DNA from 4 places in the Streptomyces sp. NPDC093544 genome. Region 3 is predicted to be linked to each of the others. Evidence: riboswitches for the same ligand, from Rfam matches in the RefSeq annotation. Region 3 holds a riboswitch; each other region holds the start of a gene.
The links. Region 3 has a riboswitch for S-adenosylmethionine ahead of AB0N66_RS02405 (aminotransferase class V-fold PLP-dependent enzyme). Riboswitches for the same ligand answer to the same signal wherever they lie in the genome.
Positions count from the first base shown of each region.

Region 1: it holds a riboswitch for S-adenosylmethionine, as region 3 does, so the genes downstream of both, AB0N66_RS37820 (putative leader peptide) here and AB0N66_RS02405 (aminotransferase class V-fold PLP-dependent enzyme) in region 3, are expected to answer to the same signal.
Region 2: it holds a riboswitch for S-adenosylmethionine, as region 3 does, so the genes downstream of both, thrC (threonine synthase) here and AB0N66_RS02405 (aminotransferase class V-fold PLP-dependent enzyme) in region 3, are expected to answer to the same signal.
Region 4: it holds a riboswitch for S-adenosylmethionine, as region 3 does, so the genes downstream of both, AB0N66_RS15555 (ABC transporter substrate-binding protein) here and AB0N66_RS02405 (aminotransferase class V-fold PLP-dependent enzyme) in region 3, are expected to answer to the same signal.

Region 1 is NZ_JBFBEA010000036.1:68,469-76,124, forward strand. It holds gene AB0N66_RS37800 (SpoIIE family protein phosphatase) at 1-2,375, opposite strand, end outside; gene AB0N66_RS37805 (peptidoglycan-binding protein) at 2,653-3,345, shown strand; gene AB0N66_RS37810 (glutathione S-transferase C-terminal domain-containing protein) at 3,365-4,144, opposite strand; gene AB0N66_RS37815 (putative leader peptide) at 4,237-4,302, opposite strand; SAM riboswitch class IV at 4,339-4,484, opposite strand; SAM riboswitch class IV at 4,701-4,814, shown strand; gene AB0N66_RS37820 (putative leader peptide) at 4,862-4,978, shown strand; gene AB0N66_RS37825 (LLM class flavin-dependent oxidoreductase) at 5,055-6,299, shown strand; gene AB0N66_RS37830 (NtaA/DmoA family FMN-dependent monooxygenase) at 6,318-7,656, shown strand, end outside.
Region 2 is NZ_JBFBEA010000007.1:345,332-352,987, forward strand. It holds gene groL (chaperonin GroEL) at 1-54, opposite strand, end outside; gene AB0N66_RS13320 (cold-shock protein) at 414-623, opposite strand; gene AB0N66_RS13325 (MoaD/ThiS family protein) at 1,093-1,368, opposite strand; gene thrC (threonine synthase) at 1,365-2,693, opposite strand; SAM riboswitch class I at 2,711-2,858, opposite strand; gene AB0N66_RS13335 (glucosyl-3-phosphoglycerate synthase) at 3,038-4,012, shown strand; gene AB0N66_RS13340 (trehalose-6-phosphate synthase) at 4,089-5,528, shown strand; gene otsB (trehalose-phosphatase) at 5,525-6,370, opposite strand; gene AB0N66_RS13350 (DUF3263 domain-containing protein) at 6,522-6,758, opposite strand; gene AB0N66_RS13355 (extracellular solute-binding protein) at 6,794-7,656, opposite strand, start outside.
Region 3 is NZ_JBFBEA010000002.1:13,732-21,387, reverse strand. It holds gene AB0N66_RS02410 (serine/threonine-protein kinase) at 1-881, opposite strand, end outside; gene AB0N66_RS02405 (aminotransferase class V-fold PLP-dependent enzyme) at 952-2,313, opposite strand; SAM riboswitch class IV at 2,501-2,617, opposite strand; gene trpD (anthranilate phosphoribosyltransferase) at 2,766-3,830, opposite strand; gene AB0N66_RS02395 (cytochrome bc complex cytochrome b subunit) at 3,987-5,633, opposite strand; gene AB0N66_RS02390 (Rieske 2Fe-2S domain-containing protein) at 5,630-6,697, opposite strand; gene AB0N66_RS02385 (c-type cytochrome) at 6,697-7,503, opposite strand; gene AB0N66_RS02380 (heme-copper oxidase subunit III) at 7,569-7,656, opposite strand, start outside.
Region 4 is NZ_JBFBEA010000009.1:108,967-116,622, reverse strand. It holds gene AB0N66_RS15575 (lipocalin-like domain-containing protein) at 1-454, shown strand, start outside; gene AB0N66_RS15570 (dihydrofolate reductase family protein) at 660-1,256, opposite strand; gene AB0N66_RS15565 (class I SAM-dependent methyltransferase) at 1,287-2,078, opposite strand; gene AB0N66_RS15560 (YoaK family protein) at 2,229-2,978, opposite strand; SAM riboswitch class IV at 3,442-3,551, shown strand; gene AB0N66_RS15555 (ABC transporter substrate-binding protein) at 3,922-5,544, shown strand; gene AB0N66_RS15550 (ABC transporter permease) at 5,607-6,566, shown strand; gene AB0N66_RS15545 (ABC transporter permease) at 6,563-7,489, shown strand; gene AB0N66_RS15540 (ABC transporter ATP-binding protein) at 7,471-7,656, shown strand, end outside.

The DNA of each region.
Region 1 (7,656 bases), on a different contig from region 3:
GAGATCAGGAACAGACCGCGGCCCCCCTCGTCGGTCGTCTTGGGATGGCGCAGGTGCGGTGCTGTCGCGCCGCCGTCGAAGACCTCGCAGATCAGCGCCTGGTCGGTGATCAGCCGCAGCCGGACCGGGCCGGAGGCGTGCCGGATGGCGTTGGTGACGAGTTCGCTCACGACCAGCTCGGTGGTGAAGGCCAGCTCGTCCAGGCCCCAGGTGTGCAGCTGCTGCGTGGTCGACTTGCGGGCCGTCGCGACGACGGCGGGGTCAATGGGCAGATCCCAGGTCGCTACCCGCTCGGTGCCCAGCCGACGGGTGCGGGCCATCAGCAGCGCCACGTCGTCGTACGGACGCGTCGGCACGAGATCGTCCACGATGCGGCGGCACAGTCCGTCCAGCGGCTGTCCGTGTGCCTCCAGCGCGCGGCGCAGCCGCTCCCGGCCCGCCTCCGGGTCACGTCCCGTACGGAGTGTGGAGATCAGACCGTCGGTGTGCAGCGCCAGCACACTGCCTTCGGCGAGGGTCAACTGGACCGATTCGAAGGGCAGACCCCCCACCCCCAGGGCGGGGCCGCGGGGGAGGTCGGCGAACGTGACCGTTCCGTCGGGGGTGACGATCGCAGGCGTGGGATGGCCCGCGCCCGCCATCGAACACTGCCCGTTCACCGGGTCGTACACCACATACAGACAGCTGGCGCCGACCGCCTGCATGCCGCTCGTACGGTCGTCGGCCCCGGTGCCCTCCTCCCGGGCGGCGCGACTGACCAGGTCGTCCAGGTGGGCCAGCACCTCTTCCGGCGTCAGGTCCAGGTCGGCGAGGGTCTGTACGGCGGCCCGCAGCCGCCCCATGGCCGCGGCACCGTCGATACCGTGGCCGACCACCTCGCCCACCACCAGGGCCACCCGCGCCCCGGAAAGCGGAATCACGTCGTACCAGTCCCCGGCGAGACCGGTCAGTTCGTCCGCGGGCCGGTAGCAGGCCGCGACTTCCACCGCGTCCTGGTCGGGGAAGCGATGGGGGAGCAGATTGCGCTGCAGCACGAGGGCCGCGTCGCGTTCGCGGGTGTAGCGGCGGGCGTTGTCGACGCACAGGGCTGCCCGGCCGACGAACTCCTCGGCCAGGCCGAGATCGTCCTCGTCGAAAGGATCCTGGCGGCTGCGCCGGAAGAACGTGGTGATGCCCAGAGTGACGCCGCGGGCGCGGATGGGCACGATCATCACGCTGTGCAGCCCGAGATCGAGGAAGGAGGCGGCCCGGCTCCCGGGGGCGCTCGTGGTCCACTCCCTGGCCTGCGGATCCAGCCGCTCCTCGCGCCAGGACTCGCCGTCCGTCAGACATCTGATCGGGGGAGACCCCGCCCTGTAGGACGCCACTTCGCCGATCTCGACAGCGGTTTCCGGGACCCCACCCTGCACCGACCGATGCCCGGCGCGCCGCAGCGGCACCGTGTCCGCGTCGCTCCGTGGACCGGGGGCCGGCTCCCCGCCCTTGAGTACGGATTCCAGCAGGTCCACGGCGACGAAGTCGGCCAGCCCCGGCACGGCGACATCGGCCAGTTCCTGCGCGGTCTGCATGACGTCCAGGCTGCGGCCGATGTGCTCGCCGGCCCGGTCGAGCAGCGCCAGCCGCCGTCGGGCGCGGTAGCTCTCGCCGATGTCGACGACGGTGTAGTAGACACCTATCGGGTTACCGTCGTCGTCCTCCAAACGGATGAACGACATGGCGTGCGACGTCTCGCGGTGCGGCGCGGAGCGTACGCGGCCCACGTGCTCGTAGGCGACCACCGGCTCGCCGGTCGCCAGCACCCTGAGCATCTGCGCCTCGATCCGCTCCGCGTCGAGGCCCGGCTGCACATCGGCGAGCCGTCGACCCAGGCGTTGCGGGGCCGGGTCTCCGCCGAACTGCTCCAGCGCTTCGTTCGACCACACGTACCGCAGGTCCGTGTCCACGATCGCCATGCCCACCGGGGAACCGGCGGTGATCCGCTCCAGCAACGAGCGGCTCATGTGCCAGCCGGGGCCGTCGGCCAGGTCGGCGAGCAGCACCACCCAGCGTGCCGGGCCTTCGCTCGGCCGTAGGGGGACCGCCCGCACCATCAGCTTCAGCGGGTGCCCGTCCCGGTGGAGCGCGGACAGCAGGCCCGCCCAGCCGCCGTCACCGCTGCACCCCTCGGCCAGCTCCGGGAGCCGTGCCGCGTCCTCGGGAATCAGCAGGTCGGCGGCGAGCCGTCCCAGTGCCTCGCCGGCCGGGTATCCCAGCAGCCGTTCGGCGTCCGCGGGCCAGCTGGTCACCGTCATACGGGCGTCGAGCAGCAGTGGCACGGCGTCCGCCATGTCGAGGCGCTGCCGGGCCGGCACATCCCGTTCCTTGCTCGTACCCACCGCGACCCTCTCCGCTTCCCGAAGGTGGTCTTACCCCCTTGCACCCATTCTTCACGTTGTACGACTGTCGCGCGGGCGCTGGCTCGTCGCACGGCGGGATGTGCGGAAGACGGCCAGAACTACGGACAGTGACCAGAACGGGTGACGTTCCGCGTTTGCGCGTAGTTCTTCCGTCCGGCGACGACGAGGTCGTCGGCGTCGGTTGAACTCCCGTGCCGGTGCCTCCGTATCTCTCCACGGGGATGGCGGGAGACCGCGCGCACGGAAGGAGAGCAGTGTGTCGATACCGCCCGAAGGTGAGCAGCCTGTGCGCCGCCCGGCGCTCGTACCCACCTACGTCCAGCAACGCCGCCGGACGGAGGCCCTCGCGGAACTGGTGAGGGAGTTCCGTGAGGATCAGCAGGGTGTCGGCCCGGACGAAGGCTATGAGTCGATCAGATTATCGTCGGCGCACCAGGGTGAGACTGAGGAGCTGCCGCCCACCATAGCCGGCGAGAACTATGCCGCCGGCGGGGAGACGAGGCCCGCAACACCGCCCGGGCCTGAACTCGGCCATGCGCACGGACACGCCACGGGCCCGCGCCGAGCCGCGGTTGTCGGCGCGGTGGCGGCGGCCGCGCTGACCGGATTCGCCCTGGCAATGCTGCTGCCCGGGAGTGACGGTGACGGCGGACCACAGGCCGGCGCCGTCCCCTCCGCCACGGCACCCGTCGACCAGGCCCCCTCCGGTGCCGCCGACCCGGACGGCACCGGCACCCTCCGGGAGGGAGACAGCGGCCCCGATGTGACGGAGCTCCAGGAACGGCTGCTCGATATCCCGGACGTGTACGAGAGCGGCGCCACGAGCGGCACCTACGACCCCACGCTCACCGTGGCCGTGGCCCGCTTCCAGCTGTGGTACGGGATCCGGGGCGACGAGACGGGCGTCTACGGCAACGACACCCGGGCCGCCCTGGAATCCCGTACGTGACGAGCATTCCTGCTTGCGGCTACAGCTGTCGTTGGAAGGCCGGGTGGGCGTCGAGACGTCGCACATAGTCCTGGAGGAGTGCGTATGAGGAGAGGTCGTGCTCCGCTTCGAGCTGGACGAGGGCGACCCAGAGGTCCACATCCGCCGCGGTCAGTTCCTTGCCCAACGCGTAGGGACCAGACGCGAGTTGACGGTTCAGCAGGTCGAGAGCCGCCGACCGTTCCGCCGACGGCGCACTCGGCGTGACATCACGGTCGAGGAGGTCGCGCAGGGCGTCGATGTCCGCCGCGAGTTCCGACGGGCGGAGCGGGGAGTGACAGGATCCGGCCCGGTCGGCGAAGAGGTCGCCGAGATCGCGCAGGATGTCCGGCGTGTGGTTGCTGACGACGCGTCCGCTCCACCGGTCGCACAGCGCGGGGGCGGTCAGCGGACCGTCGTAGTGGTGCCAGGTGGCCTCGTACGCCCCGCGCAGTGAGACGAACGCGGAGGGGGTGTCGGCGGGGAGCGCCAGGAGTGTGGTGGCGACCGAGTCCTTGAGACCCAGCAGGCCGTGGGTGATGGAGACCCGCAGCGAGAGGGGACAATGCGCGGACAGATACAACTCGTACCGGTGCGGCGCCGGGTAGAAGCCGCCGGCGAGACCGACTCCGATACGGCTGCGGAAGCGGTGCGGGCGTGCGGACGGTGTCGCGGTGATCCGGGGGTGAGGGACCGCGTCAAGTGAGCCGGGGACGCACGGAGTTGAGGTACATGTGCTGGAGGTACCGGTGTTTGAGGCGTGCGAGATTGTCTCGGACATGACTCTCCATGGGATGGGGAGGCCACGGCCACCTTGTGGGCACCGCGGCGGAACGGAGTGACTGCGCTACGTACCGGTCCGGATCGCTCGGACTAGTAGGCGCTGGAGACACGCAACAAATCGATGTGCAGGCGCCTCGTCAAACCGCTGTTGGCCATTCCCACCTGTCCCACACTCGGGGCTCGCGAGACGCGAGACCACGCTTGTCCCGCCGCACCGGCGGAACCCGGTCGTCACCCGGGGCACCCCGTCGCGGTGGAAGGGTTGCCTGCCAGCGAGCCGGGGCTGTTGACCTCACGGACAGGAAGAACCTGCCCGAAGGGCGCTGACAATCGTGACCGTCCCCGTCAGTGTCGGTGCGCTCCGTGAGGCCGTCAAGAAGGCCTGCGGCGCAGTCTCACCAGGTGGTCATCCGGCGTGCATCAGGCCGAACGGGCAGCGCGGAACAGATTGCGCGGCCCGGTGGTTGTCCCTGCTGAGGACGCATTGCGATGTGAGAACGAGCATGATCCCTGGGCATTGCGCACCGCTGTGGCCTCCCGTAACGTCCCCAGCAGGTTATGAGCGTCAGCGTCAAGCCCTGGCTTGCTGACCGGCAACCCTCCTCCGCGGCGGGGTGCTCCAGGTGACGACCAGGCGGTACCCGCCCCGGGTTCCGCAAGCGCGATGCCGGCGCGGCCTCCAGCCCGCCGAGCCGGAAGGGCGGAGGTGACGGACATGCAGACCGTGCCCCGTCTTCTTGTCCTGGTTCTCGCCCCGCGCCCTCGCGTGCACCTGTACTCCCGGCCGCACATCGACCTTCAGCGCGTGGCCGGCGCGCTCTGTCGTCCCTGACCTGTCACCCCGCCGCCGCACCCTCTCAGTCGAGGCCCGGCGATCTCATACGGTCGATCAGGAAGGCACCCCTTTCGTGTCCTCGTCAACGTCGTCGCCCTCTTCCTCTTCTTCTCCCGCCGCACTGCACCTGGCTGTCGCCCTCGACGGCGCGGGCTGGCACCCGGCCGCCTGGCGGGAACCGGTGTCCCGCCCCCACGATCTGTTCACCGCCTCGTACTGGACCGACCTGATCACCGAGGCCGAGCGCGGCCTGCTCGACTTCGTGACCATCGAGGACGGGCTCGGTCCGCAGTCCGCGCGACTCAGCGAACCGGACGCACGCACCGACCAGGTACGCGGCCGACTCGACGCCGTCCTCATCGCCGCCCGCGTCGCACCGCTGACCAGCCACATAGGGCTGGTGCCGACCGTAGTGGCCACACATACAGAGCCCTTCCATATATCCAAGGCCATCGCCACTCTCGACTATGTGAGCACCGGCCGCGCGGGCGTGCGGGTGCAGGCGTCCGCGCGGCGATACGAGGCCGCTCACTTCGGCCGCCGTACGTTCCCGGAGCTCCGTATCGAAGACCTGGAAACCCCGGCCCTGCAGGAGTTGATCGTCGATCTCTTCGACGAGGTCAGCGACTACGTCGAGGCGGTGCGCCGGCTGTGGGACAGCTGGGAGGACGACGCGGAGATCCGGGACGTCGCCACCGGCCGCTTCGTCGACCGCGACAAACTCCACTACATCGACTTCGAGGGCAAGCACTTCAGTGTCAAGGGCCCCTCGATCACGCCCCGTCCGCCGCAGGGTCAGCCCCTGGTCACCGCGCTGGCCCATGGGTCCGCGGGGGGCGCGCCGTTCCGGCTGCTCGGTCGCAGCGCCGACATCGGATACGTCACTCCGCACGACGTCGAGGAGGCGCGTGCCATCATCGCCGCGGTCCGCACCGAACAGGAGGCGGCCGGGCGCGCCGAGGAGCCGCTGAACCTCTTCGGTGACCTGGTGGTGTTCCTGGACAACGACCCCACCGCCGCGGTGGACCGGCGAGAGCGTCTCGACGCCCTCGCGGGCTATCCGTACACCAGCGACGCACGGGTGTTCACCGGCACCCCCGTACAACTGGCCGACCTTCTGCAGGAGTTGCAGCAGTCCGGGCTGACCGGCTTCCGGCTGCGTCCTGCCGTCGCCGGCCACGACCTCCCGGCGATCACCCAGGGTCTGGTCCCCGAACTCCAGCGCCGCAACGCCTTCCGGCACTCGTACGAGGCCGACACCCTGCGCGGGCTGCTGGGGCTCGCCCGCCCCGCCAACCGCTACGCCGCCCACGTCTGAGCCGGAGGGACCTCACTCATGAGCAAGTCAACGGACAAGCCGCTCAAGCAGATCCACCTCGCGGCGCATTTCCCCGGCGTCAACAACACCACCGTGTGGAGCGACCCCGCGGCCGGCAGCCACATCGAGTTCAGCTCCTTCGCGCACTTCGCGCGGACCGCCGAACGCGCCAAGTTCGACTTCCTGTTCCTCGCCGAAGGCCTGCGGCTGCGCGAACAGGGCGGCAAGATCTACGACTTGGACGTCGTCGGACGGCCCGACACCTTCACCATCCTCACCGCACTCGCCGCCGTCACCGAGCATCTCGGCCTGACCGGCACCATCAACTCCACGTTCAACGAGCCCTATGAGGTGGCCCGTCAGTTCGCGAGCCTCGACCACCTCTCCGGCGGGCGAGCCGCCTGGAACGTCGTCACCTCCTGGGACGCCTTCACCGGTGAGAACTTCCGCCGCGGCGGCTTCCTCCCGCAGGACGAGCGGTACTCCCGGGCCAAGGAGTTCCTGGCCACCACCAACGAACTGTTCGACTCCTGGCACAGGGACGAGATCGTCGCCGACCAGGGGAGCGGCACCTTCCTGCGGGACGCGAAGGCCGGCGCATTCGTGCACAAGGGGCAGCACTTCGACATCGAGGGGCAGTTCAATGTGCCGCGCAGCCCGCAGGGCCGCCCGGTCATCTTCCAGGCCGGAGACTCCGACGAAGGACGCGAGTTCGCCGCCGCCGGCGCGGACGCGATCTTCAGCCGGTACAGCACCCTCAAGGAGGGGCAGGCGTTCTACACGGACGTCAAGGGGCGCCTGGCCCGGCACGGCCGCACCCACGACCAGCTGCTGATCCTGCCCGCCGCCACCTTCGTCCTCGGTGACACGGACGCCGAGGCGGAGGAGATCTCCCGCGCGGTGCGGCGCCAACAGGTCAGCGGCGCCACCGCCATCAAGCACCTCGAGTTCGTCTGGAACCGCGACCTGTCCGCGTACGACCCGGACGGCCCGCTTCCCGACATCGACCCGGACCCGGGCGAGCACACCATCGCCCGAGGGCGTGCCCAGGTACGGATGTACCGCGACCCGCTGGCCACCGCCCGCGAGTGGCGGGAGCGCGCGGCCGCCAACAAGTGGTCCATCCGCGACCTCGTCATCGAGACCGGCAACCGTCAGTCGTTCGTCGGCTCCCCGGCCACCATCGCCGAGACCATCAACGACTTCGTCCAGGCGGACGCCAGCGACGGCTTCATCCTCGTCCCGCACATCACTCCGGGCGGCCTCGACGGCTTCGCCGACACCGTCGTCCCGCTGCTCCAGGAACGCGGCGTCTTCCGCACGGAGTACGAGGGCACGACCCTGCGCGACCACCTCG
Region 2 (7,656 bases), on a different contig from region 3:
CCCGCGCTCGAGACCGCGCCGCGCCTCCTCGTTGAACGCGATGATCTTGGCCATGTGAAGTGGTCCTCCCGGACTGGGGTGGATTGCTCCGGACCGCGCCCGCGCCCGCGACGGACGGCCTGCGTGCCTCGTGGTTCCTTGCCCCACTTGGCCTGCGGGCCTCACTGACCCGGTCCTCGTTGTCACTCTCACCTGCAGAGTGCTAACGCCAATGATTAGCACTCGCCCCTACCGAGTGCAAGCGACTCCGGAAGATCCCCAGGTGGGGCGGGGGGCGCGCACGGCGCGAAGAGAGGTGAGAGGGACAGGCCGACGGAGGCGCGGACGGGCGGGCAGGCCGAAGGGCCCGCATCCCCTGGCGGGGGATGCGGGCCCTTCGTCACGTCGAACAGAACAGTCAGTCGGCGCGTGCTTCAGCTGCTGGTCGCCAGCCGGACCATGTCCGCCTGCGGCCCTTTCTGGCCCTGCGAGATCTCGAACTCGACCCGCTGGCCCTCTTCAAGGGTGCGGTAGCCGTCCATCTGAATCGCGCTGTAGTGGACGAATACATCCGCACCACCGTCGACCGCGATGAAGCCGTACCCCTTCTCCGCGTTGAACCACTTGACGGTGCCCTGAGCCATGCCTAACTCCCCTATTACTGGCCCTTGCACAGGACCGCACTTCGCGGGCCCGGGTCATACCTCACCCCCCAAAGATTGGGGGTGTGCGCCGGAACGCGTCGACCGCGGCTGAATGTATCTGTCCAACTGCCCTCTGCAACAGGTCAATCGGACGAGAATTCTGGGCACGACCGATCGGGAATATGCGGAGAATTCGCAAAGATTCAGGGCAAGTCGGGCCCCGTAAATGCCATAAACGGCTCAAAAAGGCGGGGCACTTTGGCTACTTCTTGTCGGGCATCGGGCAAGGACTCATATGCGCCCGGCATAAAACCAACTCGAAGGCGAAGCAGCTTCCCCAACTGTACCGCGCTCAACCATACAGAATTGCCCCCTCCGCTTCTCTCACGGAGGGGGCAATTCGATGAACTCTCAGTGATTGCAATTACCCAAGGTAACTACAATCACCGTACGTGACGGCGGATGACGGTCAGCCTCCGGCGACGGCCGGAATGATCGAGACGCCCGCACCGTCCGGCGTCGCCGTCTCCAGGCCCTGCTCGAAGCGGACGTCGTCGTCGTTCACGTACACGTTGACGAAGCGGCGCAGCTTGCCCTGGTCATCCAGGACGCGCGCGGCGATGCCGGTGTGGTTCTGCTCCAGGTCGGCGATCACCTCGCCGAGGGTGCCGCCCTCGGCCGACACCTCGGCCTTGCCGCCGGTGTAGGTGCGCAGGATGGTGGGGATGCGGACGTTGACGCTCATGACGCGAGGCCAGCCTCTCGGAAGGAGTCCAGGTTCGGGCGGATGGTCGCGGTGAGCCCGGTGTCCGAGGCCACCGCGTCCAGGGTCTTGAGACCGTCGCCGGTGTTGAGGACGACGGTGGTGAGGGTCGGATCGAGCAGACCGTTCTCGATCAGCTTCTTCGCCACACCCACCGTCACGCCACCCGCGGTCTCGGCGAAGATGCCCTCCGTCTGCGCGAGGAGCTTGATCGCGTCGACGATCTGCTCGTCGTTCACGTCCTCCACGGCGCCGCCGGTACGCCGCGCGATGTCGAGCACGTACGGCCCGTCGGCCGGGTTGCCGATGGCGAGCGACTTGGCGATGGTGTTCGGCTTCTGGGGCCGTACGACGTCGTGGCCGGCCTTGTAGGCCACCGACACCGGCGAGCAGCCCTCCGCCTGGGCACCGAAGATCTTGTACGGCTTGTCCGCCACAAGGCCGAGCTTGATCAGCTCCTGAAGAGCCTTGTCAATCTTCGTGAGCTGGGAGCCGGAGGCGATCGGGATGACCAGCTGGTCGGGGATCTGCCAGCCGAGCTGCTCACAGATCTCGTACGCGAGGGTCTTCGAGCCCTCCGCGTAGTACGGCCGCAGGTTGACGTTGACGAAGCCCCAGCCCTCGCCGGCCGGGTCGCCGATCAGCTCGGAGCAGAAGCGGTTCACGTCGTCGTAGTTGCCCTCGATGCCGACGAGCTCCCCGCCGTACACCGCGGCCATGACGATCTTGCCCTGCTCCAGGTCGTGCGGGATGAACACACAGGAGCGGAAGCCGGCGCGGGCGGCGGCCGCGCCCACGGCGCCCGCGAGGTTGCCGGTGGAGGAGCAGGAGAGGGTGGTGAAGTCGAAGGCGCGGGCGGCCTCGATGGCCTGGGCGACGACGCGGTCCTTGAAGGAGTGCGTCGGGTTGCCGGAGTCGTCCTTGACGAAGAGCTTGCCGGGGGTGACGCCCAGCGCGCGGGCCAGGTTGTCGGCCTTGACGAGCTTGGTCCAGCCGGGGTTGATGTTCGGCTTCTCCGCGACGTCCGCCGGGACCGGCAGGAGCGGCGCGTAACGCCAGATGTTCGCGGGGCCCGCTTCGATGCGCTTGCGGAGGTCCTCGGTCTCGTAGGCCGAGAAGTCGTACGCGATCTCCAGCGGCCCGAAACACTCCTCGCAGGCGAAGAGCGGACCGAGCGGTACACGGTGTCCACACTCGCGGCAGGAAAGCGCGGCGGCGGGGCCCAGATCGACGGAGTTCGCGGAATCCGGGGAGGTCACGGTGTTCGTGGTGTTTGCAGTGGTGCTTGCAACTGTCTGCGCAGCCATGGAGGCGAGGCCCTTTCTCCTCATCTTCCTCACGACGCACTTCGCCGTGAGACGGATTTGGCACCTTCCCGAGCCGGGAGCCTCACCACGTCGACGTGACAAGAACCAGCTGGAGGGTTGCCGGGGCTTCAACGGGCCGTATCCCTCTGCCCCTCTGGATGAGCGGTATTCAGTTGTGCGCTGAGCGACCCCCGACATGCGATGGTCATCAGCGTTGTTCAAGACTGTAACCGAAGGCCTGGATGGTGGAGAGAGCCGTCCGAACCGCGAGATGCCAGCGACACACCAAACGCTGCCGCGGCGACGGGCACAAGCATCCCAATGAACGCAAGGGAGAGCCGCACGTGCTTGAAGACGTCGAGCGCTGGCTGAGCACGCGCTCCTGGTCCGTGACTGACCGGCCGCTCAAGAAGCTCATAGCCGCGAAACGATCCACCAACTCCACGGTGAGCGTGGTCCTGCCCGCGCTCAACGAGGAGGCGACGGTCGGCGAGATCGTCTCCATCATCCGCCGCGACCTGATGACTCGCAAAGTCCCCCTCGTCGACGAGATCGTCGTCATCGACTCGGGCTCGACGGACCGCACCTCCGAGGTCGCCGCCGCCGCCGGTGCCCGGGTCGTTCACCGGGACGAAATACTCCCCCGCATCCCGGCCGTGCCCGGCAAGGGTGAGGTCCTGTGGCGGTCACTCCTCGTGACGAGCGGTGACATCGTTTGCTTCATCGACGCGGACCTCAAGGAGTTCTCGTCGGACTTCGTCTCCGGGATCGTGGGGCCGCTGCTCACCGATCCGGGCGTGGACCTGGTCAAGGCGATGTACGACCGCCCGCTGAACCTGCCGGGTGAACCCACCTCCGGCAGAACTGCGGCCGGTCAGGGCGGTCGCGTGACCGAACTGATGGCCCGCCCCCTGCTGAACATGCACTGGCCGCAGCTGGCCGGCTTCGTCCAGCCGCTCGGCGGCGAGTACGCGGCCCGCCGCACCCTCCTCGAACAGCTCCCGTTCCCCGTCGGATACGGCGTGGAGCTGGGCATGCTCGTCGACGCGCTGCACCTGGTGGGCCTGGACGCGCTCGCCCAGGTCGACGTCGGCGTCCGCAAGCACCGGCACCAGGACGGCCAGGCGCTGGGCCGGATGTCCGCCGCGATCTATCGCACCGCACAGCTCCGGCTCGCCCGCGGCCACCTCATCCGGCCGGCCATCACCCAGTTCGAACGGGGCGAGTCCGGCTTCGAGCCGCGCACGTACTCGGTCGATACGGAGGAACGGCCTCCGATGTCGGAAATCTCGGAGTATCAGTCACGCAAAGCGGCGTAATCCGTCGGCGGTATACGTCTCCGCGGCACCCCGTCCGTACGTTTGAGCGTTTCCGGGCCGGGCTAGATTGAGGCGTATGGCTTCCACGGCTTCGACTGCTGCTTCCACGGCATCCCCGCAGGGCTCCCACCGGATCCTCGTCGCGTCCAACCGCGGCCCGGTCTCCTACGACGTGCGCGAAGACGGCGAGCTACAGGCCAAGCGCGGCGGCGGCGGCCTGGTCTCGGGCCTGTCGGCGATCGGCCCGGACGCGGGCGCCCTGTGGGTGTGCTCGGTGCTCGGCGACGGGGACCGCGAGGCGGTACGGCGCGGGGTCGGCGAAGACGGCGTACGGATGCTGGACATCGACGCCGAGGTGCACGCGGACGCCTACAACGGGATCGCCAACTCGGTGCTGTGGTTCGTCCACCACATGCTCTACCAGACGCCGCTGGAGCCGGTCTTCGACGTGGAGTTCCGGCGCCAGTGGGCGTCGTACGAGGCCTACAACCGGGCCTTCGCGCGGGCGCTGGCCGACGAGGCTGCCGAGGGCGCCGTGGTGGTCGTACAGGACTACCACCTCACCCTGGTCCCCGGCATGCTGCGGGAGCTCCGCCCCGACCTGCGGATCGGGCACTTCTCGCACACGCCGTGGGCGCCGGTCGACTACTTCCGCATGCTCCCCGACGACATCGCCGAGCAGGTGCTGCGCGGCATGCTCGGCGCGGACCGCCTCGGCTTCCTCACCCACCGCTGGGCGTCCGCGTTCACCGCGTGCGCGCAGGAGCTGGTCGGCGGCCTCGGTGACACCCGCGTCGGCGTGCACGGGCTCGGCGCGGACGCGGACTTCCTGCGCAAGCGTTCGCACGAGGCGGATGTCGCCGACCGGATGGCCACCCTGCGTGAGCAGATCGGGGCGACGGCTGAGGGGGCGCCGCGGAAGGCGATCGTGCGGGTCGACCGCACCGAGCTGTCGAAGAACATCGTGCGCGGACTGCTGTCCTACCGGCAGCTCCTGGAGGACCAGCCGGACTGGCGCGAGCGGGTCGTGCACGTCGCCTTCGCCTACCCGTCCCGGCAGGACCTCGCCGTGTACCGCGACTACACGGCCGAGGTGCAACGGGTCGCCGACGACATCAACTCCACCTACGGCACACCCGGTTGGACCCCGGTCGTCCTCCACGTCAAGGACGACTTCGCCCGCTCCCTCGCCGCGTACCGGCTCGCCGACGTGGCCCTGGTCAACCCCATCCGGGACGGCATGAACCTCGTCGCCAAGGAGGTGCCGGTCGTCTCCGACGAGGGGTGCGTGCTGGTGCTGTCCCGGGAAGCGGGGGCGTACGAGGAGCTGGGCGAGGACGCGATCGTGGTGAACCCGTACGACGTGGTCGGCACGGCGCGGGCGTTGCACGAGGCGTTGTCGATGGGGGCGGGGGAGCGAGCGGAGCGCACGAAGCGGCTCGCTGCCGCGGCGACTGCGCTGCCTCCGGCGCAGTGGTTCCTGGAGCAGTTGCGGGAGTTGGAGGGCAGGCCCTAACCGAGCCGCGCCGCCAGGGCCCTCAGCAGCTGCACGACTCCCGCCGGGCCGTCCACCACCAGGTCGGCCCGCTCCGCCAGTTCCGTGACCTCCGCGCTGCCGCTGCACACCAGGAGGCCCGGGATGCCTTCGGCGCGGAGCTTGTCGACGGCGGCGAAGGCGGGGAGGTCACCGAGGTCGTCCCCGGCGTAGAGGACGGCTTCGGCGGCGGTCTCGCGGACGTGCGCGAGGAGGGCAACGCCCTTGTCCATCCCCGGCGGGCGGAGTTCCAGAACCATGCGGCCCGGCTCGACGATCAGGCCGTGCCGGCCGGCCAGGTCGGTGAGGGGCTCGCGCAGGGCCTCGAACGCCGCCTGCGGGTCCGCCGCGCGACGGGTGTGGACGGCGACGGCCCGGCCTTTCTCCTCGATCCAGGTGCCCTTCCAGGCGCCGACCGTGTCGAGAAGGCCCGGCAGCTCGGCGCGGACGGCTGCGACGCCGGGGTGCGGGGCGGGGGCACTGACCGTGCCGCTCCGCGCGTCCCAGCGCTCGGCGCCGTAGTGCCCGAGCACGACCAGGTGCTCCAGTCCCGGCACACCCGCGAAGCCACCGTGCTCGACCGCCACGGAGGCCGGCCGGCCGGTGACGACCGCCACGGAGGCGACCTTCGGGGCGAGGGCCGCGAGTGCGGGGACCGCGTCCGGGTGGGCGCGGGCCTGCTCGGGGTCCGCGACGATCGGCGCGAGCGTCCCGTCGAAGTCGAGCCCGATCACCACGTGGCCCGGGCGGTCGAGGATGGCGTCGAGGCCGGCGCGGCCGGCGGGGGTGGTGGGGATCGGCAGGGGATCCGCATGGCTGGCCATACGGCGACTTTAACGGGGCTGGAGATCTTTTCAGCCCGTCCGGCGATTGAGGACGAGGCCGTCCAGGCCGAAAGCGGGGGTCTGGGGGCGGCAGCCCCCAGATACGGGACGGGAAGGGGCGGAGGGGGCGAAAAACCACCCCCCCCCCCCGTCACCGCTCCCCCCGCCGCCCCTCCCGAACCCTCCGCAGCCGATTCACCGTCACCGGATCATGCGCAAGCGCCCGCGGATCATCGATCAGCGCGTTGAGCAGCTGGTAATACCGCACAGGCGCCAACCCCAGCTGCTCCCGTATCGCCCGCTCCTTCGCCCCGGGCCCCCCGAACCCACGGCGCTCCATGGCAAGAATCCCCCGCTCCCGCGGACCGAGCCCCTCCATGGATTCCATGGACAGAACCGTAGCCCCGACCACTGACATCAGAGTTACGACGCGTTGTCCGCCGCGTCAGCCTCCGCCTGGAGCGACCCCAGCACCCCGGCCGGACTCCCGCTCCCCCCCACGGCCTTCCCGATCTGCGCCTTGACGTCGGCGTTGACACTGGCCCAGGAGGTCTTGTTGACGGGGTACAGCTCGGCGGTGGTGAGCTCGTCGAGGAACGGGGCGAGGTCCTGATCGTCCGCGTCGCCTGCCATGGCCTCGGACGCGGACGTGGTGACCGGCAGCAGGTCGTACTCGCGGGAGAAGGCGAGCACGTTCTTGTCGCTGTAGACGAAGTCGAGGAAGTCACCGACCTGCTCGGCGTGACCGTTCTGCTTGAAGGCCATCATCCAGTCGGCGACGCCCAGCGTGGACTTGCTCGGACCATCGACCCCGGGCATCGGCACCATGCCGAAGTCGACACCCTTCGCGGCGGCCATCTTCATCAGCGTGGGATGCCCGCTGAGCATCCCGACCTCGCCCTCCGTGAACGCGGCGAACGCGTCCGCCCGGTTGAGCTTGTCGGGCGCGGTGGGCCCGGTGAGCCCCTTGCCGACGAGTTCGTCCTTGAGCCAGGTGAAGGTCTTGACGTTCTCCTGGGAGTCGATGGAGTACGTACCGACGTTGTTGGTGTAGCCGCCGTCGCCGCTCAGCATCCACTGCAACGTCTCGGCCTGCGCCTCCTCGGGCCCCAGCGGCAGCGCGTACGGGTACTTCACGCCCGCGGCCTTGAGCACCTCGGCGTCGGAAGCCAGCTGGTCCCAGGTCTTCGGCGGGGTGAGCCCGGACTGGGTGAAGAGGGTCTTGTTGTAGAAGAGCAGCCGGGTGGAGGAGGCGAACGGCAGGCCGTACTGCGCTCGTTCCTGCT
Region 3 (7,656 bases):
CGTTCGTCCCCCGCGACCGTCGCCGGTGCGGAGGTGAGCCACCCCGGCCGCAGAGCCGCCCGCAGGGAGGCGGCCGAGTGTCCGGCGGCCTCGACCACTTCCTCGGGGGTGGGCCGGTCCCCGGGCTCCTCCCGCAGACAGGCCTCGACGAGCGGAAGCACACGCGCAGGAACCCCGGAAAGATCGAAGTCCCGCGTCACGATGCGCAGCAGGATCACCGAGTCCTGGCCCTCCCCGAAGGGCTCGCGGCCACTCGACGCGTACGCGAGCACGGCGCCCAGCGCGAAGACGTCGCTCGGCGGCCCCACCTCGGAGCCGTTGCGGATCTGCTCGGGCGAGACGTATCCGACCGAGCCGACCAGGGTGCCGGTGCGGGTCATCGCCGTCGCCTCCAGCGCCCGTACGATCCCGAAGTCGATGACTCGCGGACCGTCCGGCGCCAGCAGGATGTTGGACGGCTTGAGGTCGCGGTGCACCATGCCCTTGGCGTGGATCGCGGCGAGGGCCTCGCCCAGTGCGGCCGCGAAGGTGAGCACCGCGTCCTCGGGCAGCGGCCCGCCGTCGAGCACCGCGTCGCGCAGGTTCGGCCCGTCGACGAACTCCGTTGCCATCCAAGGCCGTTCGCCCTCGGGGTCGGCATCGACCACCCGCGCGGTGTACGTCCCGGTCCCGCCGACGGTCTGCGCGGCCCGCACCTCCTGGCGGAACCGGGCGCGGAAGGTGCGGTCCTCCGCGTGCTCGGCCCGCACCACCTTCACGGCCAGCCGGAGCCCGGCCCGGGACTCGGCGAGATAGACCTCGCCCATGCCGCCCGCGCCGAGCCGCCCGAGCACCTCGTACGGACCGATCCGCCGTGGATCCGTCTCCCGCAGCGCCTGCACTCCCCGTGACTCCCCTGTTCGCCGTACGGCCGCCGAAGGGGAGCGTATACGCCGTGCTCCTGTCAGGCGATCACACCGCCGGGACGCAACGCCCGTCCTCCGTGCGGTAGTTCCACTTCGCGCCGTCCCGGACGAGCTCCTTGACCGCGCGCACGAAACGCTCGACGTGCTCGTCCGGCGTGCCGGCGCCGAAGCTGACGCGGATGGCGTTGAGGGACTTCTCGCCGGGCGCGGCCTCGGGGGCGCCGCACTCGCCCTGGGTCTGCGGGTCGCTGCCGAGGAGGGTGCGCACCAGCGGGTGGGCGCAGAACAGGCCGTCGCGCACTCCGATGCCGTACTCGGCGGACAGCGCGGCCGCGAAGTGCGAGCTGTTCCAGCCCTCGACGACGAAGGAGATGACGCCGACACGCGGGGCGTCGTCGCCGAAGAGCGAGAGGACCCTGACCTCGGGCACCTCGGCGAGACCCGCGCGGACCGTCTCGATCAGCTGCTGCTCGCGGGCGACGAGCGTGTCGAAACCCGCCTCGGTGAGCGCCTTGCAGGCGGACGCGATCGAGTAGACCCCGATCACGTTCGGCGAGCCGGCCTCGTGCCGGGCGGCGCTCTCGTGCCACTCCACGTCCACGCCCCCGTCCGTACGCCGCGACACCTTGCGGCTGGCGCCGCCGCCCGCCAGGTACGGCTCGGCCTCGAGCAGCCAGTCGGAGCGGCCCGCGAGGACACCGGAGCCGAAGGGGGCGTACAGCTTGTGCCCGGAGAAGGCGACCCAGTCGACGTCGAGGTCGCGCACCGACACCGGGTGGTGCGGGGCGAGCTGCGCGGCGTCGAGGACGATGCGCGCGCCGTGCGCGTGCGCGGCGGCGGCCAGCTCACGCACCGGCCACAGCTCACCGGTGACGTTCGAGGCGCCCGTGACGCAGACGAGGGCGGGACCGTGGGGGTCGCGGTGGCTGAGCGCGTGCTCCAGGGTCGCGACGGCCTCCTGCGGCGTACGCGGGGCGTTCAGGTACGTCACCCGCGCGTCCCGCCAGGGCAACAGCGAGGCGTGGTGCTCGGTCTCGAAGACGAAGACCTGGCAGTCGGCCGGAAGGGCGGCGGCGAGCAGGTTGAGCGAGTCGGTGGTCGACCGGGTGAACACGACCTGGTCGCCGTCACGGCAGTCCAGGAACTCGGCGACGGTGGTGCGGGAGTTCTCGAAGAGGTCGGTGGAGAGCTGGGACAGGTACCCGGCCCCGCGGTGCACGCTGCCGTAATAGGGGGCGTACGCGGCCACGTCGTCCCACACACGCTGGAGGGCCGGGGCGCTGGCGGCGTAGTCGAGGGCGGCGTACGAGACCTCGCCACCGGTGACGAGCGGGACGGTGACATCTCGCCCCAACACGGGCAGAGGCGTACAAACGGTCTGGGCGGCGGCAACGGTGGAGACAGACATGGCGAACTCCTGTGAGACGCAGGGAAATCACCGCGCGAGCCGGTCCATGGAAGTGGCGCTCAGCGCGGCAAAAGGTGAAAGGGATAGGCGGAAAAGGGGCTCGACGCCCTATCGCATTCGCTTGCTCACAGAAGGCTCCCTCGATGACCAGGACCCCTGGGCCTTTACCGCTCAAAAGAGGGCGAGGGGTCCGCGCTTGCCGCAGACCTCGCTGCCTACGGCCTGGTCTTCACCCGGGGCACCCCGCCACGGACGGAGGGTTGCCGGACAGTCGGCCGGGGCCTCATGACTGTCACTCATGACCTGCCGAAAAACCTAGTCGAACCGATCGAGACGACGCAACCCGTGTCCGGATCCCGGAACGCGAAAGGGGCCGGGCGCCTTGGCCCGGCCCCACCCGGCGGGCTCGCCGAGGGCACTACGGATTGGTGACCGCCGTACCGCCGCAGGCGCTACGCGTTGGTCGCGGCCACCCACCGCTCGAGCGTCCGCTTGGCCGTCCCCGAGTCGACGGCCTCCGCGGCCTTCGTCATCCCCGCGCGGATCTGGTCCGCGAGCGATCCGTCACCCGGCGACAGGGCCACCAGGGCCGCCGCCGAGTTCAGCAGCACCGCGTCCCGCACCGGCCCCCTCTCGCCGTCGAGGAGCCGGCGCGCCACGTCCGCGTTGTACGTGGAGTCCGCGCCCCGTAGTGCCTCGATCGGGACCAGGTCGATACCGACGTCCCTCGGGTCGAAGGTCTCCTCGGTGACCTTTCCGTCCCGTACGACCCACACCCGGGACGTGGACGTGATGGTCAGCTCGTCGAGCCCGTCGTCGCCGCGGAAGACCAGCGAGGAGTTGCCGCGCTCGGCGAAGACGCCCGCGACGATCGGCGCCATGCGGGGGTCCGCGACGCCGACCGCCTGCGCCTTCACCCGTGCCGGGTTCGTCAGCGGACCGAGGGCGTTGAAGACCGTCCGGATGCCCAACTGCCCACGCGCGGCGCCCACATGACGTAGCGCCGGATGGAACTTCACCGCGAAGCAGAAGGTGATCCCGGCCTCCTCGGCCACCTCCGCGACCCGCTTGGTCGTCAGCTCCAGATTGACCCCGAGCTTCTCAAGGACGTCGGACGCGCCGGACGCCGAGGAAGCCGCCCGGTTGCCGTGCTTGACGACCTTCGCGCCCGTCCCGGCGATGACGATCGCCGACATGGTGGAGATGTTGACGGTCTTGGCCCCGTCACCACCCGTACCGACGATGTCGACGGTCTTCCCCGGCACCTCGATCACATTGGCGTGCTCGTACATCATCCGTACGAGCCCGGTGATCTCCTCGACGGTCTCTCCCTTGGCCCGCAACGCCACCGCGAACCCGGCGATCTGTGCGTCGGTCGCCTCACCGCGCATCATCAGGTTCATCGCCCAGGCGGTGTCGTCCGCACTCAGGTCACGGCCGTCGAGCAGGCCGTTCAGCAACCTGGGCCAGGAACGGTCCGCCGCGGTGTCGCCTCCAGCGGGGTTCACAGCGCTCATGGTCGCTCCTGGGGTTCTCAGAGAGGTACCCGGGTGGACTCGACCCGGGTACGTACGGGTGAGTCCACCCTATCCAGCCCTGGAGACGGCAAAGAGCCCCGTCCATGCAATGGACGGGGCTCCAGCCGTGGCGATCAGCGAGGAACGCTGAGGCGATCAGTGGTGGCCGTGGCCGCTCGTGATCTCCTTGTACTCCTCGACGGTGGGCTTGGGGATCTGGCTGTCGTCCCCGTAGTAGCCCTTGCTGAGCTTGGCACGCAGCTTCTGCGCGCCCTTCACCTTGCGCTCGACACCGTTCTCGTCGACCGGCGGGCCGATCTGGGCCGGCTGGTACTGCTCGTGCGCGGTGAGCGTGTGCAGAGCCTCCTGGCTGAGCGGCTCGTGGATCTCGACGAACTCACCGTGCGGCAGGCGCTTGATGATGCCCGACTCGCGGCCGTGCAGCACCTTGTCCCGGTCACGGCGCTGAAGACCGAGGCAGATCCGCTTGGTGGCGATGAACGCGAGGACCGGCGCGACGAAGAACGCGATCCGCACGAACCAGGTGATCGAGTTGATCGACAGGTGGAAGTGCGTGGCCCACAGGTCGTTTCCACCACCGATCAGCAGGACCATGTACCAGGTGATCCACGCGACACCGAAGGCCGTACGCGTCGGGACGTTGCGCGGGCGGTCCAGGATGTGGTGCTCGCGCTTGTCGCCGGTGACCCAGGACTCGATGAACGGGTAGACCGCGATCGCGACCAGGACCAGCGGGAAGATGATCAGCGGGATGAACACGCCCAGGACGAGCGTGTGACCCCAGAGGTTGATCTCCCAGCCCGGCATGAAGCGGATCAGACCCTCGGAGAAGCCCATGTACCAGTCGGGCTGAGCGCCGGTCGACACCTGGTCCGGGCGGTAGGGGCCCATGGTCCAGATCGGGTTGATCGACGCGATCCCCGCGATGACCGTGATGACACCGAAGACCAGGAAGAAGAAGCCTCCGGCCTTGGCCGTGTAGACCGGCAGGAGCGGCATGCCGACGACGTTGTTGTTCGTCTTTCCGGGGCCCGCGAACTGCGTGTGCTTGTGGTAGAAGACCAGGATCAGGTGGCCGACCACCAGGCCGAGCATGATGCCCGGCAGCAGCAGGACGTGGATCGAGTAGAAGCGGGCCACGAAGTCGCCGCCCGGGAACTCGCCGCCGAAGAGGAAGAACGAGAGGTACGTGCCCACGATCGGCACGGACAGGATCGCGCCCTCCATGAAGCGGACGCCGGTACCGGAGAGCAGGTCGTCCGGGAGCGAGTAGCCGGTGAAGCCGGTGAACATGCCCAGGACGAACAGCAGGAAACCGAAGATCCAGTTGACCTCACGGGGCTTGCGGAACGCACCCGTGAAGAACACCCGCATCATGTGCACGAACATGCCGGCGAGGAAGATCAGCGCCGCCCAGTGGTGGATCTGCCGGATCAGCAGACCACCGCGCACATCGAAGGAGATGTGCATGGTCGAGTTGAACGCCTCGGACATCAGCTGGCCCTGCAGCGGGACGTAGCTGCCGTCGTACACCACCTCGTTCATCGAGGGGTGGAAGAACAGCGTCAGATACACACCCGTGAGGATGATGATGATGAAGCTGTAGAGGCAGACCTCACCCAGCATGAAGGACCAGTGGTCCGGGAAGATCTTGCGCATGTTGGTCTTGGCCAGGCCGTAGATGCCCAGCCGGCCGTCGGCCCAGTCGGCGACCCGCTCACCCGCGGGTGCCTTCTTCCGCGAGTTCGCCTCGCCCGGGTCGGAGGTGGTCGCAGTACTCATCCGCGCTCCCAGAAAGCAGGACCGACGGGCTCTTCGAAGTCGCCGAGCGCCTCGAGGTAGCCCTCAGCGTTCACACCGATGCGCAACTGCGGCAGGGCGTGACCGGCCGGGCCGAAGATCACTCGGGCGCCGTCGGCGAGGTCGAAGGTGGACTGGTGGCACGGGCAGAGGACGTGGTGCGTCTGCTGCTCGTACAGGGAGATCGGACAGCCGACGTGGGTGCAGATCTTCGAGTAGGCCACGATGCCCTCGTGCGACCACTCGAGTTCCCGCTTGTCCTTGATGTTGTCCGGCTGGAGCCGGACGATCATCAGGGCCGCCTTGGCGATCTCGGTCTGGAACTCCTCGTCGTGCTCCTCCAGGCCCTCGGGCTTGGCGAAGGTGAGCGAGCCGACGACGACGTCCGAAGGACGCAGCGGCTCGTTCGTGTTCATGTTGACGAGTTGCAGACCCTTGCGCCACATCGTGTGGCGGAGGCTGGTTCCCGGCAGCGGGCCGAGGTCGCGCAGCAGCATGACGCCGGAGAGCGGGACCAGGGCCAGCGCGCCGAACATCGTGTTGCGGATCAGCTTGCGCCGACCGAGCGCGGACTCCTTGGCACCCTGCTTGAAGTCGGCCAGGACCTGGGCCTTGACCTCAGGCGGCGCCTCGATCGGGTGGCGCTCGGCCGGGATCTCGACGTCGGACATCAGGGTGCGGGCCCAGTGGACCGCCCCCGCGCCGATGGCGAACAGCGCGACGCCGAGGGTCATGCCCAGCGCGAAGTTGAGCGCGCTGACATGCCCGATCGGGAAGATGTAGACGCCCCTGTCGGCCGGGATCGCCACGTACGAGGCGATGAAACCGACCGTGGCCAGCATCGACAGGGTGAACAGGAAGGCGACCACGCGCTCGGAGCGCTTGGCTGCCCGCTCGTCGATGTCCTGGACGCGGTGCTCATGGGGCGGCAGCCCCGGGTCGGCGAACGGGTCCTTCTCGTTCGCCACCGACACGGCACCGTGTCCATGGTCGTCGGTGGCCCGCTCGGCGGGCAGGTTCTCTTCTGGAGATTGTTGGCTACTCATCACTTCTTGGCCTTTGCGGTCCGAGCGGCGACCCAGACGGCGACAGCGATCAGGGCTCCGAGTCCGAAGATCCAGGCGAACAGGCCCTCGCTGACCGGCCCGAGGCCGCCCAGGCTGAGGCCGCCCGGCTCCACGGTGTCGCCACCGTTGACCGCGTCGAGGTACGCGATGACGTCCTTCTTGTTCTGCTCCGACATGATCGTGTCGGGGAAGGAAGGCATGTTCTGCGGGCCGGTCTGCATGGCCTCGTAGATGTGCTTCGGGGAAACACCTTCCAGGTCGGGCGCGAACTTGCCCTCGGACAGCGCACCGCCCTTGCCGGTGAAGTTGTGGCACTGCGCGCAGTTGGTACGGAAGAGTTCGCCACCCTTGGCGATGTCCGCACCCTCGGGGCTGACCTGGTTCTTGGTCGGCACCGAAGGACCGGCGCCCAGCGAGGCGATGTACGCCGCGAGCTGGTCGATCTCGGCCTGCGTGTAGATGACCTTCTTCTTCGGGATCTGCGCGCCCGGCTGCTGGGCCGGCATACGGCCGGTGCCGACCTGGAAGTCGACGGCGGCTGCGCCCACGCCCACCAGGCTCGGACCGTCAGAGCTGCCCTGACCGCCGGTGCCGTGGCAGCTTGCGCAGCCCACGGCGTAGAGCTTCTTGCCCTCGTCGATAGCGAGGGACTGGGCGGTTTCGTCGGCCTGCGCCTGGCTCGCGGGAGCGAACGCGGCGTACAGCCCCCCGGTGGCCGCCAGCGCGAGGAGTAGGACGACGACCGCCGCCAGCGGATGGCGTCGTCGTGCGGAGAGCTTTTTCACGGATTACCCCGGTGTCAGGATCTTCTGCGTCGGTGCTTCTGGATGTTTTCGGGCGGTTGGCCCGATTACTTGATCAGGTAGATCGTGGCAAAAAGGCCGATCCAGACGACATCGACGAAGTGCCAGTAGTAGGACACGACGATGGCGGCGGTT
Region 4 (7,656 bases), on a different contig from region 3:
GCGCGCCGAGGCAGGCGACTACGCCGTGATCGCCTCCTACATCACCGCCGAGAAAAAGTACGGCTCCGCGGAAGTCCCCATCTTCATGCTCGCCAAGAACGGCAAGATCCTCGCCGACCAGGCCAACCTGGTCCGCTTCACCAAGTCAGACGAACACCCCGACCCCATCACCGGGAAGCCGGTCGCCAACACCATCGTGTTCGACTACGAGGCCACCCCCGAGAGCGGCGAAGGTTTCCGGGTCACCTTCCACCGCGAGAACACCATCGTTCAGAACCGCATGATCGAAACCCTCAAGGGGCCGAAGCGGCTCCTCGCCCGGCTCGCCGGATTCAACGGCGCCTACATGCGCTTCACCGGCCAAGTAACCGTCGAGCACTTCACAAACGGCGAGGCAGTAGACAGCGTAAGCGCACCGGCTCTGTGGGAACTCATGTACTTCGGAAAGCACTGAGGCGGGGTACTGCTGTCGGGTGCCGGGCTGGTTGGCGCGTTCCTCGTCGGTGTCCGGCCGCGCGCGCCGGACACCGCGGCCGAGCGATGCCCGGCGTACGGCTGGAGACGCGGCCGGCAGCAGACCGGCGGGGTCGACCCGTCCTCGGCCTGGAGTGTGACCCCTCTCCGGTGATGACGGTGATGACTACATGGCGCCTCCCGGCCTACCCCCTGACGACCGGGCGGTAGGTGCACACGTTCACGCCCGTGCCGCTGGTGACGGTCGAGACCAGTTCGAGCGTGCGCAGCACACCGTCGCCGGGGAAGATCGACTTACCTCCGCCGAGGATCACCGGCATGATCATGAGCCGGAGTTCGTCGACCAAGCCCTCGCGCAGGAGGGTGCGTACGAGTGTGGGACTCCCCATGACCAACAGGTCGCCGCTGTCCGTCTCGCGCAGCTTGCGGATGTGGGCGACGGCTTCATCGCCGGGGACGCGCCTGGTGTTGGTCCACGTCAGATCGTCATCACCCAGCGTTCGGGAAACCACGTACTTCGGGATGCCGTTCATCCGGTCGGCGAACGGATCGCCGCCACGTTCGGGCCACGCCGCGGCCATCGACTGCCACGTGCGGCGTCCGAACAACAGCGCGTCGGCCTTGTTCAGTGCGTCGGCGAAGGCGCCGCCCACCACCTCCGGATCGAAGAACGGGTGAGTCCAACCGCCGTGAGCGAAGCCACCCTCGATGTCCTCATCGGGTCCACCCGGTGCCTGTACTACGCCGTCCAGGCTCATGAATTCGCTGATCACTATGCGCACGGGACTCGCTCCTCTTCCTCACGCCAGGGGTTACGGCAGTGGAGACTGCCGCGCCGTTGGAAAGTCATCGCGCCCTTCCGCATCACCTGTCGCCTCCGCACGAGGGCTCTCCGAACGGGGGCGGTAGTACGACGCGACGGTCGGCTGGCCGGTGTAGTTGGGGCCGGCGTGGGGGTCGGCGCCGAGGTAGGTGAAGGGCAAGGCGATGCGGCGGCCGCCCCGCAGGCTGAGGCGGTGGTGACGGGCCGAGTAATGGAAACCGGCAGCACGCAGCGCGGCCAGGACCGGCCGGGAAGCGTCACCGCCGTCGGGCCGCCGCAGCGTCGAAGGGTCGAGGTGGGCGACCAGCAGGCCGGTGCCGGTGAGCCAGGAGGCGGCCCGTTCCAGGAGGGCGAGCCGGTCGCCGATGTAGTGCAGTCCGTGGACGCAGGTGACCAGGTCGTAGCGGCGCCCTGGGGACCAACGGCCGAGGTCCGCGGTGATGAGTTCGAGGCCGTCGGGCAGCGCTGTCCGCAGCCGCGGGCCCACCAGGTCCACGCCGGTCAACGCGGCTTGCGGGAGTCGCTGGGCTGCTTCGCGGAGGGCCAACCCTTCTCCGCTGCACAGGTCCAGCCAGGACGGCACGGAGCCATGGTCGCTGTCGCTGCCGTTCAGGAACTCTGTGGGGGCGAAGCCGAGTTCGCGGGTGTAGCTGTTGACGCCTGTCAGAACCCGTCCGCGGTTCATGGTGCTGTTGGCCACGACGGAATGGTCGGTCAGCTCGTCGTCCTTGATCAACCGGGGCGGCGGCTGGGCTGTTGTCCGCGAAGTGCCGTCGATCATCGCACCATTGTGCGGTACGGCCGACCGTTGCGGGCGGGCCCGGGGGAACGGGAAGTAGTCGGACCCCCGCCACCGTGCCGATCGGCCCGAGCCGGGACGGCCATCGCGTCGGCCGTATCGACACGGTGGAGGGGATCCGCTCGTCGGGCGCTATCGCGCGGGCTTCTGCTTCATCGCCACGGAGGCGATCACGATGACGAGTGCGATCACGACCACTGGCAGCACCGGCGCGTAGGTGTGCGCGTGGCTGAGCATCCAGTCTCCGACGAAGGCGCCGGCCACCATGCCCACCAGGACCCCGGTCAGGCGGCGCGCCGCGGCGGGCTTGAGAGTCCAGGTCGAGATACCGGAGATCCAGCTGATGAAGGTGGCCGTAGCCGCCGTGGTGGAGATGCCCGGCACATGGAGCGACCGAACGGCATTCATCTGCAGGCCCATCGCAAAGGCGTTGAGGGCGACCAGAATGTTGGACACAAGGCTCGACGGAGACGTCGCCATCCACACGACGAGGAAACCGACCTGCGCCACCGTCGCGACGCAGAGCGCGATGGAGACACGACGCGGCCATGCTTCGAAGACCTCGGAGTCCTCCATCTCTTGGTCGCCGTTGAACGCGGTCAGGATCCGAGTTGCCAGCGCGGCCCCCACGGCGAACGCGGCAAGTGAAATCACCACGCGAACGGGATCCGGGCCGGCAGGCGGCCTCGTGCCGGCTACTCCAAGGCCGAGAAACACCAGGTTTCCGGTCTGGAACGCCGTGAAGACCTTCCCGAAGGAGAGAAAGCAGATCGCTTCGAAGACGCCTGACGAGAACGCCAGAGCGACAAGCAGCCGGTCTCGAATCGCCAATAGTTCTGGCGCCGCGTAAGCGGCGGCCAGGTCCACACGCCGGTCATCCACGGGCTCGGCTCCCCTGTCGCCGCGGACCGGCAAAGTCGGGGGGACGGGTTGAATGTCCCGAGAACGTTCGAGTCGGGCCCGCCGGCCGTGGGTGTTTTGAAGGCTGCTCCATTGCATGCCTTTCCCTCCAAGCGCCCAGAGTCAGGAACTCGCCCCGACTAGTTGCTAGGTACACATTTATCTCCTGCGTTCAGGATGTGACCACATCTGGGGTAAAGCCACATATTTGGGCGAAACCATACCCAGATTTCAGGAAAAATCTAGGAAGGCCATCCGGATCGATAAAACAGCCAGTGCGGGCGACTTCTTGAGTCAGGGCGCCTCGGGCCCCGGCCGGCACCTGGTCAGGCGAGTTCGGCCAGCCGTTCCCGAGCCCTGCGCGGTTCGATCCGTCCTGCCGAGCGTTGTCCAACTCCCCTGTCGCCATTGACGGATCATGGCGACGCTCGTTAACGTTTCAAGCGGCATTGAGTGTTAGCGTCAAGCCCTGGCTCGCTGACCGGCAACCCTCCACCGCGGTGGGGTGCTCCAGGTGAAAGCCCGGCAGGGTCACCGACCCCGCAAGCGCGTGGCCCGTTGATCGGGCCTGAGATGGGGAGGACCAGCGTGCGGCACAGCAGTGATCTGAGTGCCTCGATCGCGGCCGCTGCGGTGTTCTCCGGTTTGTCGCGCCGTCGCCACATCGACCTGCAGCTCTTCACCAGCTGTCTGTGTCACGGCTGATTGCGTCCTTGCCTCCCGCCGTCCTGAGTGACGTTCGCCGACGGCTTTGACACCCGCAGGCAACTCCCCGCGGGCTCCCACAGCGCTGTCGGAGCCCGCGGCGCTGTCACGCCTTCGTCGGCACCCTTCCCCTTTGGCACCTTCCGAGCATTTCCGCCACGCATCGCCCTGGTCCGCACAGGCACGTGCGCGGTGACTTTGGAGTAGGAGAACCCATTCCGTGATATCGCGTCCGGATTCCCGACCTACCCGGTGGGCGGCACTCGCCGCACTTGTGACAAGCAGCCTCCTGCTGAGCGCCTGCACGTCGAGCAGCAGCGACAGCTCGACCAGCGACAGCGGCCCGGCCAAGTCCGGTGGCACCCTGACCTTCGCGGTGGGTTCCGACGTGGGCTGCGTGGATCCGCAGCAAGTGAGCAGCAACGAGACCATTTACTCCCTGCGCCAGATCGTGGACTCCCTGACCGACCAGGATCCCAAGACCGGCAAGATCGTGCCGTGGCTGGCGAAGAGCTGGGACATCAGCTCCGACGCGACCACGTTCACCTTCCACCTGCGATCGGGTGTCACCTTCAGCGACGGGACACCGCTGACCGCGCAGGTGGTCAAGGACAACTTCGACGCGGTGCCGAAGCTCGGCGCCCTGGGGACGCTGGCCCAGGGGTACTTGAGCGGCGTGGACAGCACCACCGCGGTCGATCCGCTCACGGTGCGGGTCAAGTTCCAGCAGCCGAACGCGCAGTTCCTCCAGGCCACGTCGACGCACTCACTGGGTATCGAGTCGTCGGCTAGCGCGAAGCGGAGCCCGCAGGAGAAGTGCAGCAAGGGTGTGGTCGGGTCCGGGCCGTTCACGCTGCAGAGCTACGTGCAGAACCAGGCGATCACCTTGACCAAGCGCAGCAAGTACGCCTGGGGTTCGTCGCTGTGGACCAAACAGGGCGAGGCGTACCTGGACAAGCTGGTGTTCAAGGTGGTGCCCGAATCGGGCGTGCGCACCGGCAGCCTGCAGTCCGGTCAGGTGGACGCGATCAGCAGCGTCGGCAAGGCCGACGAGGCGGCACTCACGGGCGGCCAGGTGAACCTGCAACGGCGGGCCAATCCCGGTGCGGTGTTCAACCTGGCGCTGAACAACTCACGCCCGCTGCTGAAGGACGCGAAGGTGCGTCAGGCACTCCTGTTCGCCATCGACCGGCAGCAGATCGTCGACACCGTGTACCCGACCGGCACCAGGCCGGCGACCAGCATCCTGGCGTACACCACACCGGACTACGCGGACCAGGGCTCCGACCTGGCCTTCGACGCGGCGAAGGCGAAGTCCCTGCTGGACTCGGCCGGTTGGAAGGTCGACAGTGACGGCATCAGGTCGAAGAACGGCACCAAGCTCAGCCTGACCGTCAGGTGGTTCGCGAACGCGGCCACCAACCAGCCGGCGCTGGAGCTGATCCAGCAGCAGTTCAAGGCCGTCGGAGTCGACGTGGTGCTCAAGGAGACGCAGACCTCCCAGTTGGCCACGGTGCTGCAGTCCGGCGACTTCGACGCGTCGTGGGGCAACCTGACCCGCGCCGACCCGGACATCCTGCGCACCCAGTACTCCACCAAGCTGGCCAACCTCTACCACCTGCCGACGGGCCCGCTGGACACGGTGCTGACCCAGCAGGCGGCAACGGCCGACGCGGCCAAGCGGAAGGAACTGGTCGGCCAGGCACAGCAGTTGATCGTGCAGAACGCCTACGTCATTCCCGTGGTGGAGCTGCAGACCCAGCTGGGGGTGGCGAAGAAGGTGCACAACCTCAACTTCGATGCCTCCAGCCGGATCCAGCTGCACGACACCTGGATCGGCTAGCCACCGGTGGATGCGCGACGGAGCGTCCGATCGGGTCGTCGGCAGCAGGAGGTGAGCAGGGAATGCGTCGCTATGTGATCAAGCGTCTCGCACAGGCACTCGGGGTGCTCTGGGCGGCCTACACGGTGTCGTTCTTCATACTGAACTATCTGCCCGGTGATCCGGTCTCGGCGATGGCCGGCGCCGGAGCGGACTCGGGCCAGATCGATCCGGCGCAGATCGCCGCACTGCGGCATGAGTACGGCTTCGACAAACCGGTGCTGGTGCAGTACGCCGACCATCTCGGCAACGCGGTGCGCGGTGATTTCGGAAACGCGGTCTCCACCGGTCGGCCGGTGACCTCGACGCTGGCCGACGCGCTGCCGCAGACGCTGCAGTTGACCGGAGCGGCCCTGCTGCTCGCGGTGGTCTTCGGTGGCGGTCTGGCGGCGCTGGCGACCTACACCACGCAGCGGTGGTTGCGGCAGCTGTTGCTGTCGCTGCCACCACTGGGGGTGTCGGTACCGACGTTCTGGGTCGGGCTGGTGCTCGTCGAGCTGTTCTCCTTCCGGGCGCGATGGTTCCCCGCGTTCGGCAACGACGGGCTGCCTGGCCTGGTACTGCCGGCGGTGACGCTCGCGATCCCGACCGGCGCCCTGGTCTCGCAGGTGCTGGCCAAGAGCCTGCTCACGGCGCTGGATCAGGCCTATGTGGAGACCGCGCGGGCCAAGGGCGCGAGCCGACTGCGCATTCACCTGCGGCACGCGCTGCGCAACGCGTCGCTGCCGGCGTTGACGATCGTCGGGCTGTTGGCCGGGCAACTCATCGCAGGCTCGGTGGTCGTCGAGACGGTGTTCTCCCGCGACGGCCTTGGCCGGGTTACGGCCGCGGCGGTCACGGCCCAGGACATCCCGCTGGTCCAGGGGGTGGTGGTGTTCGGAGCCCTGATCTTCGTGGTGGCCAACCTCCTCGTCGATCTCGTCTATCCGCTGCTGGACCCGCGGATCGTGGTGGCCTCGAACAGGAAGGTGCGGCCCGCATGAGCGAGACCCTTGTCGAGGATGCCACCGCCGGTGCCGCGCTCGGCCTGGCACTACCGGTCGAGCCGGACATCGACCCCGGCCCGGCGCGCGGGTTCGAACCCAGGCGCGTGGCCCGGTTCCTCCTTCTGCGACCCGGCCTGCTGGTATCGGTCCTCGCGGTGGTACTCGTAGTACTGGCCGCGTTCTGGCCGGGGCTGTTCACCTCGCAGGACCCACTGCAGGGGGTGCCGTCGCAGAACTTCCAGGGCCCGAGCGGCGCGCACTGGTTCGGCACCGACGAACTGGGACGTGACCTGTTCTCCCGGGTGGTGCACGGTGCGCAGCTGTCGTTGAAGGCGACGCTGATCGCAGTGGGCGTCGCCTTCCTGGTCGGCGGCCTGCTGGGCCTGGTCGCCGGGTTCGTGGGCCGTTGGGTCGAGGACGTGGTGATGCGCTTCGTCGACGTATTGCTGTCGATCCCGGCGCTGTTCCTGTCACTGGCCCTGGTCACCGCCCTCGGTTATGGAACGGTGAAGGTCGCGGTCGCGGTCGGGATCGCCAGCGTCGCCGGCTTCGCACGAGTGATGCGTGCGGAAGTGCTGCGGGTGCGGCAGGCGGTCTTCGTCGAGGCGTCCCGCTCCTGCGGGGCCCGCTGGTACTCGGTCCTTGGCCGGCATGTGCTGCCCAACGCGATGGGCCCGGTGATCGTGCTGGCCACTCTGGAGTTCGGCACCGCCGTCCTGGCCGTCTCGTCACTGAGCTTCCTCGGTTACGGAGCGCCGCCACCGGCGCCGGAATGGGGCACGTTGATCTCCGACGGACGCAACTACCTGGGCAACGCATGGTGGCTCACCGCGCTGCCCGGGCTGGTGATCGCCGCGACGGTGCTGGCCACCAACCGCATCGCACGCGCGCTGGACGGCGAATGGTCCCGGCAGCGATGACCGGCCCGCTGACGAACGAACCCGAGACGGATGAAGCCGTGACGAACCATGCCGCCACGAACGAGGTCGTGACCACCGAAGCGACCGCCACCGACCCGAGCGGTGGAAGGGAACCGCTGCTGGAGGTGCGGGACCTGTCGGTGTCGTACCGCACCCGCGGCGGCACC